2 regions of the Spongiibacter tropicus DSM 19543 genome follow, and region 2 is predicted to be linked to the other one. Evidence: predicted binding sites of a transcription regulator. Region 2 holds the regulator's gene; the other holds the start of a gene.
What was found. The regulator LexA, encoded in region 2, represses DNA repair genes until DNA is damaged. The targets are predictions, from matches to a motif close to ACTGTNTNTANANACAGT.
Positions count from the first base shown of each region.

Region 1: imuA (translesion DNA synthesis-associated protein ImuA) is a predicted target of LexA. The motif match lies at 4,391-4,408, and genes of this name have one in related genera.

Region 1 is NZ_ATUS01000003.1:314,261-321,609, reverse strand. Features, by position in the region: gene G411_RS0114815 (error-prone DNA polymerase) at 1-2,147, opposite strand, end outside; gene G411_RS0114810 (Y-family DNA polymerase) at 2,154-3,605, opposite strand; gene imuA (translesion DNA synthesis-associated protein ImuA) at 3,608-4,369, opposite strand; gene G411_RS0114800 (pyridoxine 5'-phosphate oxidase C-terminal domain-containing protein) at 4,508-5,107, shown strand; gene G411_RS0114795 (hypothetical protein) at 5,110-5,841, opposite strand; gene G411_RS0114790 (alkaline phosphatase family protein) at 5,911-7,349, opposite strand, start outside.
Region 2 is NZ_ATUS01000004.1:94,632-101,980, forward strand. Features, by position in the region: gene G411_RS0115280 (hypothetical protein) at 1-459, shown strand, start outside; gene G411_RS0115285 (DUF1653 domain-containing protein) at 449-703, shown strand; gene topA (type I DNA topoisomerase) at 806-3,469, shown strand; gene G411_RS0115295 (hypothetical protein) at 3,481-3,960, shown strand; gene G411_RS20785 (hypothetical protein) at 4,039-4,305, shown strand; gene G411_RS0115305 (hypothetical protein) at 4,334-4,741, opposite strand; gene lexA (transcriptional repressor LexA) at 4,744-5,346, opposite strand; gene G411_RS0115315 (DUF6763 family protein) at 5,496-5,816, opposite strand; gene G411_RS20790 (mechanosensitive ion channel family protein) at 6,151-7,200, shown strand; gene G411_RS0115325 (S-methyl-5'-thioinosine phosphorylase) at 7,193-7,349, shown strand, end outside.

The DNA.
Region 1 (7,349 bases), on a different contig from region 2:
TGTGATTCCGGAAAGCCATAGGCGCCAAACCCCTTCATTTGGCTGAACAGCCGTTCGGCAAACTCCTCCTCATAACCTCGCTCCAGCATGCCGGAAATCAGTTTTTGCTTAAAACGTTCCAAGTGGCCGTTGCGCCCCCAGCTGGCCATGGCCCGCCGAAGTGCATCCGCCTCACCGCCGCTGAATCCGGCGGCGACCATTGCCAGCTGAATGACTTGTTCCTGGAAGATGGGTACGCCCATTGTACGCCCGAGTACCGACTGGATGGCTGCATTGGCATACACCTCCTCTTCAATACCCTGCCGACGTCGTAAAAAGGGGTGCACCATGCCCCCCTGAATCGGGCCGGGTCGGACAATCGCAATCTGAATCACCAAGTCGTAAAAGCTGCGCGGCTGCAGTCGGGGCAGCATACTCATTTGGGCGCGCGATTCGATCTGAAAGACACCAATACTGTCTGCGTTGCAAAGCATCTCGAACGTGGCGTCGTCGTTGGCGGGAATGTCCATCAGTTGCATAGGCTTGCCCAAGCGCTCACTGAGATAGTGGAGGCTGCGTCGAAGTGCGCTGAGCATGCCGAGGGCCAGGATATCGATTTTCATCATGCCCAGACTCTCAAGGTCTTCTTTATCCCACTGGATTACAGTTCGGTCCGGCATACTGGCGTTTTCTTGAGGCACCAGTGTGGCGATAGGAGCGCGACTGATGACAAAGCCGCCTACATGCTGTGAAAGGTGGCGGGGAAAGCCCAGAATTTCCTCAATAAGCTGGACAAACAATTGGCCTCGGGATTGACTGCTGTCGATGCCGACTTCCCGCAAGCGTTCGGGCAGGCTGGCGCTGTCATCCCACCAAGCCATGTTCTGGCTAAGCGCGCTGATCAGCGCTTCATCAAATCCCAGTGCGCGGCCGACATCCCGTACAGCACTGCGTCGCCGGTAGCTGATCACCGTTGCCGCCAGCGCGGCATGATTGCGGCCATATTTTCTGTAAATGTACTGAATGACCTCCTCTCGACGTTCGTGCTCAAAGTCTACGTCGATATCAGGGGGTTCATTACGCTCCTTGGAAATGAAGCGTTCAAACAGCAGTTGCGCCCGACTGGGATCCACCTCGGTAATATACAGACAGTAACAAACCGCAGAGTTGGCGGCTGAGCCGCGGCCCTGACAGAGGATCTGCTGGCTTCGCGCGAACTGAACAATGTCGTATACCGTGAGGAAGTAATGCTCATACTTCAGTTCGGCGATCAGGGATAGCTCGCGCTCCAGCTGATTCTGTACCGTGTCGGGAACGCCCGACGGCCAGCGTTGTTTGGCGCCCGCTTCCGTCAGACTGCGCAGAAAGTCACAGGCCGCCTGGCCGCGGGGCACCAGCTCGGTAGGGTATTGGTAACGCAGTTCATCAAGGCGGAACTCACAGCGTTTGGCCAGGTGGTCGCTTTCCTCAAGCAATGCGGGGGGATAGTCGCGGCTTAGCAGGGATAGTGGCTTGATATGGTGTTCACTGTTGCTGGGGCGCTGCTGTCCGAGTTGGTCGACGCTGCAGTGCAGGCGGGTTGCGGTCAGCACATCCAGCAGTGCATGGCGCTTACGGCTGTGCATACGGATATGGGGGGCTGCGACCATGGGTAAGTGAAGACGTTTTGCCAGCTCGTAATTGGCCAGATAGTGCAGTTCCTGTTGAGCGTGGCAATCCAGGCTGATCCCCAGCCAGAGTCGCTCGCCAAAGCACTCGCGTAAGAAGTGCCCTGAGGCCTCGTCATGGCCGGGTATTGCTGGCAACCAAATAGCCAGACAGTCTCTGCAGAAGCGTGCGAGTGTCTGCCGGTCCAAGTGGTATTCGCCTTTGGGACTATTCAGGCGGGCGTGGCTAATCAGTGCACAAAGCTGATTGTAGCCCCGCCGATTTGGGGCCAACAGTAGCAGCTGTATGCCGTCATCAAGACTTATCCGGCTGCCACAGATCAACCGAATAGAGCGCTCCCTTGCTGCTCGCCAGGCGCGGACGATGCCCGCCAGTGACAGTTCATCGCACAAGGCGATCGCCGAATAGCCCAGTTCATCCGCCTGTATTACCAGTTCCTCCGGGTGAGAGGCGGCGGATAGAAAGCTGAAATTGCTTTGACAGTTCAGCAGAGCAGGCATGGCTGTTCACGAAAAAAAGCCGTGGAGGTACCACTGCTGGCTGAGACAATCTTTGAAGACCCAGCACAAGCCCTGTTGTTCGTGGCGGGCAATGTAGTAGTCACGGGCCTGGCGCTGCTGCCACCAGTGGCTGTCGATACGCTCTGGCCCCTGGAGCAGCTCCAGTCGCCCTTGCCACAGGGGCAGCCCTTCCTGCACGGGCAGTGGCTGCAGCTCAGCCAATAGCACGGCGGGGCGCAATGCAACGGTTGCCGCTATTTTACTGTGCCGATAGGCGGACTGTGGGCAAGCGACACCCTGGTACTCTGGCAACCAGTCTTCGCGCTGTTGAAGGCGGCGAATGCCGTGTTCACCCACGCGCAAGCGGAGCTTGTTGAACAGCATTTGTTGGGCGTTTCGCTGTTCCTGCTCGGCATCGCTGAACAGTTGCTCGCAACGAGGTTGCAGTGCTGTCAGTTGATGGCAGTGCAGTTCAATAGACTCGACCGCTCCCGGCAGTCGCCGCCCATCGAGTTGCAGCATCACCAGTGCCAGCAGGGCCGGGCGCTCGAAATGTGACAGTGACAGCGGCGTTTGCCAGTCCTCATGCTGGCCGTCCAGATAGTGAAATCGCCAGTTCAGTGACTGGGGCAGCGTCTGTCGAAGACGGAGATAGATTGCCAGTTCCTGTAATAATTCGTCGATGGCGGGGCGCAGCTGCTCGCTGTGTTGCACGCCTCCGTGCAGTGTGCGCTCTCCGACAAAACGCTCGCCGGGCAGGAAGCGTGGGCGAACATCCTCACTGCGACCGGTCAGTCGGTCGATGGCATCGCAGAATGCTGGCTCAAAACCACTGAGCAGCGTTTTACGCGGCAGGGCCAATACCTCGCCCAAGCGTCGCAGCCCCATGCTGTGTAAGGCTTTGTGGGTCTTGCTGGAGGTGGGTAGTACCTGACAGGGCAGTCTGGCGAGCTGACGCTTCATGGCAGGGCGCTGCAAGCTGCCGTCATCGGCCAGTAATGCGGCAACGGTAATGCCTTTCAAGCTGAGTAACTCTGCGCAGAGCGGAGTCGGGCCAAGGCCTTCCTGCACAGTGATGTTGTGGCGCTGGTAAGCCGCGAGGAGACGCCGATGCAGGCGTTGTATGGAGCCAAACAGGCGCCTCGAGCGGCTGATCTCGATGATTAGCGCGTCTTCTCCACTCAGGCAGACATCGTCGCTGAAGCGATAGGCCCAAAGTGCCAGCCGCTGCAGGTAGTGCTGCTCACGCAGGGCGTCACGTGGATGACAATGCAGTTCCGGGCACAGTGCCTGCGCCTGTCCGGTGCTGATGCCGGGAGAGAGCCCCCGTTGCTCTGCAATACGGTTGCACAGTCGCAGTCGGCCGTTTTCAAGCAGTGCAGAGGGCTGCTCCCGGTCGACACTATTGCCCAGTGCTTCCAGCCCCAGTTGGGGAAAACGCAAACACAGATACAGCATACTCAGACCGATGCTCGTGCCGGAGACGTTGCTTTCTCTGCTCTCTGCCCCGCTGTGGAATGCAAGGCCAGTCGGCGTCGCGGAGGTAGAGATACGGGCCACTGCCGGGCCGGGCGCTGGCGGTGCAGCAGCGCTGTGGGGCGAGGCAGGCTGAGAGATTGCCCGGCATGGCCACCGGGTTGTTTGAGTACGGTGACACCCAGCGCGGCTGTTTCAGCGGTGAGGCGCAGCCGGAGTGGGGCGGGCGAAGCCTGTTGTTCACAATGGCCGGGCCGAAAGTGCAGGTGCCAACAGTGTCCGTCACGAGCGGCGAGATGCAGGCGCCGTAGCTGCCGGTGGGGAAGATCATCCCTTGACCAGCTGAGTACCGCGGCAAAGGCGCCGCTACGCAGTGCTTCTTCGGTGCACCAGAGCTGCTGCGCGGGCGGTGCCTGCAAGAGAAACTGCTGCTCCAGTATCAGGCCTTGCTGGTGCAAGCCGGGAGCATAGGGCAAGAAAGGCGGCGATACCCAGGCAATGCCCTTGCGTTGACTGAGGGCGCTCAGTGCCGGTAGTACCAGGCTCAGCTCGCCAATACCCACGGCGCTGTGCAGTAATTCGCAGGAGCCACTGCGAGGCCAGCCGCCATGGTGTAAGGCTTCATTCAGCGTCGGCCAGCCACTGTCTATACCTTCTCCCGCGCGCGCGCTGTTCAGCGGCGCGCGGCCTGCACGCCAGAGTGGCTGCTGGGTGAGTAGCTCGTTGAGGCTGGGTGATTGCGACATAACACACGCTTCGTCAAAATAACTGTATAAATGTACAGTATATTGTCGAGGGAAAAAGTCAAGCATCTGTGGAGCGGACGCCTTGGTGAGGAATCAACGATGGGCCATACTGCCCGCCAAAAGACGGGGAGAACGGCAATGATCGCTCAACACGACAAGCCTTTGCAGGCATTGCGTGAACACTATCAACAGGCGATGACGGAAGGGGACGCCGCCGCCAAAACCTGCACGTTGGCAACGGTTGAAAATGGCGAGCTTAGCCTACGGACATTGGTGTTGCGTGAACTGGCTGAGCGTGGGCCGGTTATCTTCATCAACGACAGTTCGCCAAAGTGGCGAGCGCTGATGACCGGTGGTCACAGTGAGCTACTGTTGTTCTGGCCGTCGCAGATGCGTCAGTACCGACTGCGTGGGGCTTGGCAGTTGCTTGAAGAGGACGAAATGCGCCGTCACTGGCAGCATAAGCCCGACGGCAGCAAATGGCTGGATCACTATTATGCGCAGTGCCAGCCGCAAAGCAGCGAGCTGGCTGACGAGGGCGATTTAGCGGCCGGCATTGCCGACTTGCGTCGCGCTCATACCGCTGACGATATTCCCTTCAGCCCCAATGCCCGGGGGCTTCGATTGCAGATCGACTGGCTGGAGCACTGGTCCGCCAGCCCTGATGGTCTGCACCGGCGTTACCGCTATCAGCGCGATCGCGCCGGGCAGTGGCGGCACCAGTGTCTGGTGCCCTGACGTCAATGATTATGGCCGTGACCGATATCCTGGCCCTGACTGTTGTAGATGCCTGAAGCGCCGTGGGAGATAAAACCGAGATTGATCATTTTGCTCAAAAAGGGATCGCTCTCGTTATCGCCAATATCGCTGTAGTCGGTGCTCTGGAAGGCGTCTCGTTCGGCAAAGAAAGCCGCTACGGCTTTGGCATCGCGATTGACCGACATCAGTGTCCAATGCTCTTCGTAATTGCCGCGCTGGTAGTGCAGCTCGGCAATCAGGCGTTGCTGGGGCAGCCACTGCAAGTCGCTGTGGGCGCCGTTTTCATCCAGTGTGTAGTCGCTGCGTTGCTCGCAACCCTCACCGCGGCTTGCCTGCTGCTGCATAGCCGCAATCTGTGAATTGGCGATCAACTGCTGTTTGCGCGACCAGTCGTCGGCGCTGGCCGCATTGGGAATCTCATTGGGGGCATATTCAATGCTGCGCTGATAGGCGTCGAAGCTGCGCAGCAGCCGGGGGTGTCCCGCCGTGTTGTATTCCCACAGCTCGGTGATGTCGCGCTGGGGGTATTGATGGGCGATGCGACCATCATGGCGCCAAAGTACCAGATCGCGCTGGCGGGTCTGGGGGCCCTGCTTCTCGGTAATGCGGTAGTGGGCGGCAATCGCCGCATCGCTGTTACAGCGCTCGGCAATGGCCGGGTTGGCCAGTAAGGTCAGGCTGAGAAGCAGCGTGTAAAAATGAGGAATTGGCATGGTGAAACTCGGTATCAATATCCAAAAAAACAGAAAAGCGGGCCGCGAACGGCCCGCTGAACGGCGGTGTTACGGTGCCACTTGCTTGGCGTTTGCCGCGTTGACCAGATCGGCGGCATAGTCCATCACGTGGAAGATCAGGTTCTGCTCGTTGGTGCCGCTGACCAGTGATGCACCAGGGCCCTTGGCATAGACGCCCACATCTTCACCTGCATGGGTTTCAGAGCCGAGCGGTACCAGCGCTTCCTGGTGATAGCCGGGAGACTCGGTATCCACAAACAACAGGTCCTGACGGCCGGTCTTGATCGGCAGATCGTAACCGGCATCCGCGTCTGTTTCGTCACCCAGGTCGCGGAAGCCGTTACCGTTGGTGTAGCCCAATGTGGTGTACGGCATACCATCGGCGGCCAGCTCCGGTGAGGTTTTACCCACAGACACGACCTTGCCCAGAATCGGGTTGCCGCGCTTGGGGTAGCCCGCAATGGTGAACACGTGGCTGTGGTCAGCGGTGACGATAATCAGGGTTTCCTCTGGATTGGTCAGCTCCACCGCCTTGGCAACGGCCTCTGACAGCTCAATGGCATCGGTCAGCGCGCCGTAGGCATTACCAGCGTGGTGAGCGTGGTCGATGCGGCCAGATTCCACCATCATGAAAAAGCCTTCCGGGTTGTTGTCCAGAATCTGGATGGCTTTAGCCGTCATGTCGCGCAGTGAAGGCTCGCCGGCAATATCATTATTGCGGTCGGCTTCGTACTGCATGTGTGACTCGTTGAACAAACCAAACAGGCGCGTGGTGTTCTCCGGATCAATCGCAAGGAAGCCCGTTTCATCAAAGACATATTTGCCATCGGCGTACTGGGTCTGCCACTCGGTAACCAGGTTGCGGCCATCTGTGCGGTCACCTTCAACACTGCTGAGGGCATCGGGGCTGTTGGCGCTGGCGTCTTTCGGCAGGAAGTGACGGCGGCCGCCGCCCATCACCACGTCGATGCCATCGACATCGATGCCGCTGATGCGCGCTTCCAGATTGCTTTCGAAATTCACCAGCTGCGAGGCGATATCCTCACAGCCCGCAGTGACGGCAGCGGCCGGCATATCGCTGATGTCTTCCCAGTTGCGGTCAGCCGATTTGGCATAGGTCGCTGCCGGGGTCGCGTGCGTGATGCGGGCAGTAGACAGAATGCCGGTAGATTTGCCGGCGATTTCTGCCAGCTCCAGTGCGGTCACCAGTTCGTTGCCGGCAACGGTGCTGCAGTCGCCGCGCTCAATGGCTTCGCTGACGCCAATGACGCCGGCATCGGTTTTAACGCCGCTCATCATCGCCGTCATGGTGCCGGCGGAGTCAGGCGTCTGCGCATCAGTGTTGTAGGTTTTTGCCAGGCCTGAGAAGGGGAACAGGTCAAAACTCAGATTATGTTCTTCGCCCAGTTTCCCTTTTAGCTGGCCTTCCAGAATGCGCGCGGCAGTTACCGTCGAGATACCCATGCCGTCGCCGACAAATAGAATCA
Region 2 (7,349 bases):
TCGCTGGTTTTGGCATTCATGCTGGCCCCAATTCTCTGGATTGTGCCCAGCCCTCGGCAGCGCCGACAAATGCGTTTGCGCGAGCGTGCTCGGGAATTGGGCATTACCGTACAAATCGCCACATTCCCGCAAACCCGGCGCCAGCGAGTGAGAAAGGAAGAGGAATATCAGGGCTTGGCTTACTGCATGGCCTTGCCCAAGGCGCGTGCAGCAGAACGTTGGCGATTCTGGCTGGATGCAGCCGCTCGGGAGGGCGAGGAATTTACACCACCTGCCGCCATAGCGGCTGCGATGCAGCGCGTGGCTGGTGAACTGCCGAATGATTGCCGGGTCGTGGAAGCCGGAGGGCGAATGCTGCGGGTCTGGTGGCGCGAAGCCAATGCCGAGGTAGCAACCGTTGAGGCATTGGCGGATTTGATGAACCGAATGATCGACGAGGATTTTGCCGATGAACAGTGAATCGACGCTGGCGCCAGGCCGCTATCGCCACTATAAAGGAGGGGAGTACCGGGTTTACGGTGTGGCCCGTCACAGTGAAACTGAAGAGCAGTTGGTTGTTTACCGCCCACTTTATGGCGATGGTGACTTGTGGGTCCGCCCATTGTCCATGTTTACGGAAGCCGTGGAAATTGCAGGCAATACGCAGCCTCGATTTGCGTTGCTGGAAGCGGAAACGGCGGACATTGGTCACAACATCTCCTGATTGGCAGCGGGCTCGGCCTTGACCCATAGGGGTTGAACACTTATATATGTCGCCTCGCACGCTGGCGCGTCACACATTCGCATTTCGCAGATTAAGGGAAACATGGGCAAATCACTGGTAATTGTGGAGTCACCGGCCAAGGCCAAAACGATCAATAAGTATCTGGGATCGGATTTTGTGGTGAAATCCAGCGTTGGCCATATCCGCGATCTGCCCACCAGCGGTAGCGGCAGCAGCTCGGTTGATCCCAAGGAGCGCGCGAAAGCGGCTGCCTTGACCCGTAAAATGTCACCGGAAGAGAAAGCGCAGCATAAAAAGAAGAAGGCGCGTGAACAGCTGGTTGCACGAATGGGCGTTGATCCCGAGCATGGCTGGGAGGCGCGCTATGAAATTCTGCCCGGCAAGGAAAAGGTGGTCAGCGAACTGAAGAAATTGGCTGAAAAGGCCGACACCATCTACCTCGCGACGGACCTTGACCGCGAAGGAGAGGCCATTGCCTGGCATTTGCGTGAAGCCATTGGTGGTGATCAGACTCGCTACAAGCGAGTGGTGTTTAACGAAATTACCAAAAAGGCGATTCAGGACGCCTTTTCTCAGCCTACCGAACTCGATATCAACCGTGTGAACGCCCAGCAGGCGCGCCGTTTCCTCGACCGGGTGGTCGGGTATATGGTCTCGCCACTGTTGTGGGCAAAAATCGCTCGAGGGCTGAGCGCGGGACGGGTGCAATCAGTGGCCGTTCGTCTGATTGTTGAGCGCGAGAAAGAGATTCGGGCCTTTGTTCCCGAGGAATACTGGCAAATTCACACTGATAACAGCGCCGAGGCCGGCAGTCTGCGCCTGGAGGTGAAGAAGCAGGGCGATAATGCCTTCCGTCCCGGCAATGAGCAAAGTGCCATGGCGGCGGTCGAGGCCTTGCAAAAAGCCGATTACGCGGTAACCGGGCGCGAAGATAAACCCACGCGCAGCAAACCGGGAGCTCCCTTCATTACCTCCACCTTGCAACAGGCCGCCAGTACCCGCCTGGGCTTTGGTGTGAAGAAAACCATGATGCTGGCGCAGCGGCTCTACGAAGCTGGCTACATCACTTACATGCGTACAGACTCGACAAATTTGAGCAACGATGCCGTTGCCGCTTGCCGGGACTATATCAGTGAGCATTTTTCCGATCGTTACCTGCCGGACCAACCGCAGCGCTACTCCAGTAAAGAGGGGGCTCAGGAAGCTCACGAGGCGATTCGTCCCTCAGACGTCAACGTCGAGCCCACTCAGCTCTCGGGCATGGAGCGGGACGCAGAGCGCTTGTATACCCTGATCTGGCGGCAGTTTGTGGCTTGTCAGATGGCGCCTGCGGAATTCACCAGTACGTCGATTATCGTTAAGGCGGGCGACTTTGAATTGCGTACCCGCGGGCGCGTCGTTCGATTTGACGGCTTTATGAAAGTGCAGCCTCCCGCGGCCAGTAAAAAGGAAGAAGATCAGGAGTTGCCCGATGTGAAGGTGGGTGACGCATTGCAGTTGGTCAAGGTTGACCCCAGCCAGCACTTCACCAAACCGGCACCGCGCTATACCGAAGCGGCCCTTGTCAAAGAGCTGGAAAAACGCGGTATAGGTCGTCCGTCAACCTATGCGGCGATTATTTCCACGATTCAGGATCGCGGTTACGTCAAGGTGGAAAACCGTCGCTTCTATGCAGAGAAGATGGGCGATATCGTCACCGACCGTCTCGTTGAAAGTTTCAGTAACCTCCTCGATTACAGTTTTACCGCACGCATGGAAGAGTCGCTGGACAGCGTCGCTTCCGGTGATCGTAACTGGAAAGCGCTGCTGGACGACTTTTACACGGCGTTCACGGAAAGCCTGGAAAAGGCCGGAGATGACGACGGTGGCATGCGCAGCAATCAGCCTACCGAAACAGATATCTCCTGTCCGAAGTGCGGTCGCAATATGCAAATTCGTACGGCGAGTACCGGCGTGTTTCTGGGCTGCTCGGGCTATTCACTGCCGCCAAAGGAGCGTTGCAAACAGACCATCAATCTCGTTCCTGGCGAGGAATTTGTGCGCATCGATGCGGATGACGACGAGGCGGAATCCCGCGTACTGCGCAGTATGCATCGTTGCAAGATCTGTAACACGGCAATGGAAAGCTACTTGATCGATGAGCAGCGCAAGCTGCACATCTGTGGCAACAACCCGGATTGCAGTGGCTACGAGGTCGAGCGCGGCACCTTCAAAGTGAAGGGCTATGACGGTCCGGTCATCGAGTGTGATAAATGCGGGGCCGATATGCAGCTGAAAACCGGCCGTTTCGGCAAGTATTTTGGCTGTACCAATGAGAACTGCAAGAATACCCGCAAATTGCTGCGCAATGGGGAGGCCGCGCCGCCGAAAATGGACCCTGTGTCCATGCCCGAATTGCGCTGTGAAAAAGTGGATGATCACTACGTGTTGCGCGATGGGGCGTCAGGGCTGTTCCTCGCCGCCAGCGGTTTCCCCAAGAATCGGGAGACCCGGGCGCCTCTGGTAAAAGAAATCCTCCCTCATCAGGCGGAAATTGACCCCAAATACAACTTCCTGTTCTCGGCGCCTGCTGAGGACGACGAAGGTCGCGATACGGTGATTCGCTACAGCCGTAAGACGAAAGAGCAGTACGTACAGTCAGAAGTTGAGGGAAAACCCAGCGGTTGGTCAGCCTTTTATGAAGGCGGGAAATGGGTGGCGAGAGTCAAAGCGAAAAAGACCAGCCGTAAGACATCAGACAAATAGGGCGGGACAGCATGTCGTCAGAAACCTACCGAGGGCAATGCAACCTCCATCTGTTTCTTGCCCGACAGTATTTGAACCAACTGACCGAGGGCAGTCGGGAAGAGTGGGGAGGGCATTTCCATCGGGCTTGTCTTGAATCCTGTCTCTGGCAACTGCGGCTGGCTTACGAGAGCCATTTAGCGGATTTGCTATTCCAGCAACCCCGGTTTCAGCAGGCGATTCCTATCGGTCGTTATTCGGCCCGCGTCCTCTCATCAGGTGAGCATCCGCCGGAAATAGCGGAACTGGCTGACAGGGAAAGCCATGACGCGCGACTCAAATGGGTATTGGAATACGCGTTTATCAATGCGCCCTCTGCGGTGCAGGCATCTTCCGGCGCACTTATTGCTTCTTCTCGCGGTGAGGATGACTCGCTGCAACGGAGCTGGGAGGCCCTGGAGTTCCTGAGTGATACCGTGAACCGGCATCGGGCGACGCTGCAGGAATACTGATTGGCCGGAGATAGGCTGCCTTTGTTACACTACCGGTCAACCCCGTTGTTCGGGCAAGATCGACTCAAGGGATATTCTGTGCTGTCTTATTTAGAACTGGTTGAATTGGCAAATGGCGATATTGTGCTGCAGCGCTCTGAGGGCGATGAGCAGCCGTTGGTGACCATTCGCTTTTCTGATGAGACCCGCAAGCAGATTCCGGGCTCATGCCTGGAGCTGGCCAGGGTTATGGTGCAGGCGGGGCTGGAAGCCGCGCAGATCATCAGCGATGACGTGGAAGATGATGTCGATGATGATGAAGACGCCATTGACGGCGTGTTGCCTCAATCTAAAACCGTGCATTGAGCACGGTTTCCTTTCTGTATACGTTCAATTAATCCTGTAAGTGGATTACCAGACATTCGGCCTGACCTGCCTTTGCAGCTTGGGTTAGCAGTTGTCGCTCGGCAGCTCCCAGTGAGCCTTTCAGTAACACCGCGACGGTGTGGCTCTTTCCGCGCTCAAGGGCACGAGCAGCGATATTGCAGAGGCTGCCTTCATTTACAACGACTTGCAGGATGCGCTGTCCTCGTTCAGGGCTGTTGGCGTCCAGTAGCGGTTTGACCGGCCGATCTGCAACCCAGCAAAGCCAGCGCGGATCGGTGCTCCCGCAGAGCTGGCCCAGCATGGCGGACAGCAGAGTGCGCGACAGTTGCGCCTGGCTGCTAAGGGTGATTTCCGTAATGTGCGCGTTGTCAGCCGGGTGCTGCTGATCAAAAAGAGGGCGTTGTTCAAAAGCCATGTTCAGTTTCCTCGACGCAATACGCCTACGCTCAGGCCTTCGATAGCAAAGTCCTGTTCACGCAGGTCAACTTCAATGGGGGCGTAGTCCGGGTTTTCCGCAATTAACAGCAAGCGGTGGTTACTTTTCTCTTTCTGCAGGCGCTTAACGGTAACTTCGTCACCGATTCTCGCGACAATAATCTGCCCGTTATGGGCAACGGGAGTGCGGTGAACGGCGAGGAGGTCGTTCTCGAAGATGCCCGCATTGATCATGCTGTCACCGCGAACACGAAGGAAATAGTCTGCAGCCGGGGTAAACAAATTTGGCGAGATGGCGCAGTGATCTTCGATGTGCTCCTCCGCGAGGATAGGGCTACCTGCTGCCACTTGACCCACAATGGGGATGCCGAGTTCTTCCGGAAGACGGATGCCACGAGAAGCGCCGGGAATGATTTCAATGGCGCCTTTTCTCGCCAGTGCCTTGAGATGTTCTTCCGCCGCATTGGGCGAGCGGAACCCCAGCTCCTTGGCAATATCTGCCCGCGTCGGAGGGTAGCCTGTGTCTTCAATATGGCTTTTGATAAGTTCGAGAACCTGAGCTTGTCTGGCAGTTAGCTTTTCCATAATCGCGGTCTGGTTATCTATACAGTAACTGTGAGTATATACAGTATTTTATCCAGTGCAAGCGCTGCCCTGTATTTTCTGAAGCGAGGGTATGGTGTGAAGAGGCCCGCCCCAGTAAAGCCGTGGGCGGGCAGAGGGGGGAGAGGGTTTCAGTAGTCGTCAAAAAGGCCGTTGACGACGTCAGTTTCTATTTCGTGTAAGGGGTTGCAGAGTTGTTCCGGTATTAAGCCGTCGCCCCAGTCGCGGTAGTCGTCGTCGCTGAGCTCAAAGGCATTACGCCAGTCCTCGGGTTCTTCGATACTCTGCAGGGCGAGCTGTCGCCAACTCTCCAGATCATATTCGCAAATCTCGCCATCAATCATTTGCACTTCGATGGTGTGTTCCCGGTCGTCGATCGCAACGACTTCAAACTGCTGGTCAGTTTCAAGGTCTTTGTACCAGCTGCCAACTTGAGGAGCTATGCTCGCCATAACGCTTGCCTCCTTTCTTCGACTTTTGCACCAAGCTATCACTTCCCCTTGGGGTGTCCAGTCGGTATTTGCGCGTCGATAACCGTGGTTTCTCCTTAGTGAATTATTGGATGCATGGCGAAATCCAAGCGCTTTCAGAGGGATGGCTACCTAAGTTAAACTGCTTTTCCCATTTTGACCGCGCTTTTTTAGTGCAGCCAGCTATAACGGACGCGGTCATAACAAATAATCTGTCTAGCGCGGAGGAACTGCGGTGCTGTCTCAGGACTGGCTAAAGGGTGTGGAGTTTTCTAATTACCCATGGCTTACAGAAGTCTTTATCGTCGTCTTGATCATGCTGACGGCCAACTTATTCGTCGGACGACTGCTCAATAAGCTGGCGGAGAAATTTGCCAGAACGCACAACCTCTGGGACGACGCCTTGTTGCTGGCGTCTCGCAAGCCACTAATTCTGATGATTTGGGTCGTTGGTGCCAGTCACGTACTGGAGATTATTGGCGAAAGTACGGATGCGGATATCTTTTCGGCGCTACAGCCCTTCCGCGCGGTAGCGGTAATGGCGATTCTTGGCTGGTTTTTGGTCAAGCTGGTTCGAGAGATAGAAACAGGGATTCTGTCGCGGGAATATGGCGACGACGATGAGCCCATCGACCAGACAACCGTCATGGCGCTCGGCAAGCTGGTGCGCAGCGCGGTGATTATCGTCGTAGTGCTGATGATTCTGCAGAACCTTGGCTACAGTATCTCCGGGGTGTTGGCCTTTGGGGGTATCGGCGGGATCGCGGTGGGCTTTGCCGCCAAGGATTTGCTGGCGAATTTCTTCGGTGGGTTGATGGTGTATCTCGATCGCCCGTTTTCTGTCGGAGACTGGATTCGGTCCCCCGACAAGAATATTGAGGGGACAGTGGAAAATATCGGCTGGCGGCAAACCCGCATACGGACCTTTGATCAGCGTCCGCTTTATGTGCCGAATGCCACCTTCACGCAGATTTCGGTTGAAAATCCCTCGCGCATGTTGAACCGCCGCATATATGAAACTATCGGTGTGCGCTATGACGATGCGAAGCATATTCCGGCGATTATCAGCAAGGTCCGGGAAATGCTGGCCAACCACCCCGAAATTGATACCCGCAAGACACTGATCGTCAATTTCAACAGCTTTAATGCGTCTTCACTCGATTTCTTTGTGTATACCTTCACAAAGACGACGCAGTGGGTGAAATACCATGAAATTAAGCAGGACATCCTGCTGAACATTCTCGAGATTGTTCATGAGCTGGGGGCCGATGTGGCTTACCCAACCAGTACTATCAAAATGGACCCGGTACAAATAGAGCGTGTTGCTCGCGATGGCAGCGAAGCAGGAGACATTGAGAATGCCTAAAACGATTGCGGTGATCGGTGGAACGGGCTTGTGCGATTGGCCCGGCGCGGAGTTGTTGGGTACCCGCGAGGTGGAGACTGCCTACGGTGCCCCGAGCGCGCCGATTCATCAGATGAGATACAAGGGCGCGGAATTTCTGTTTCTGCCCC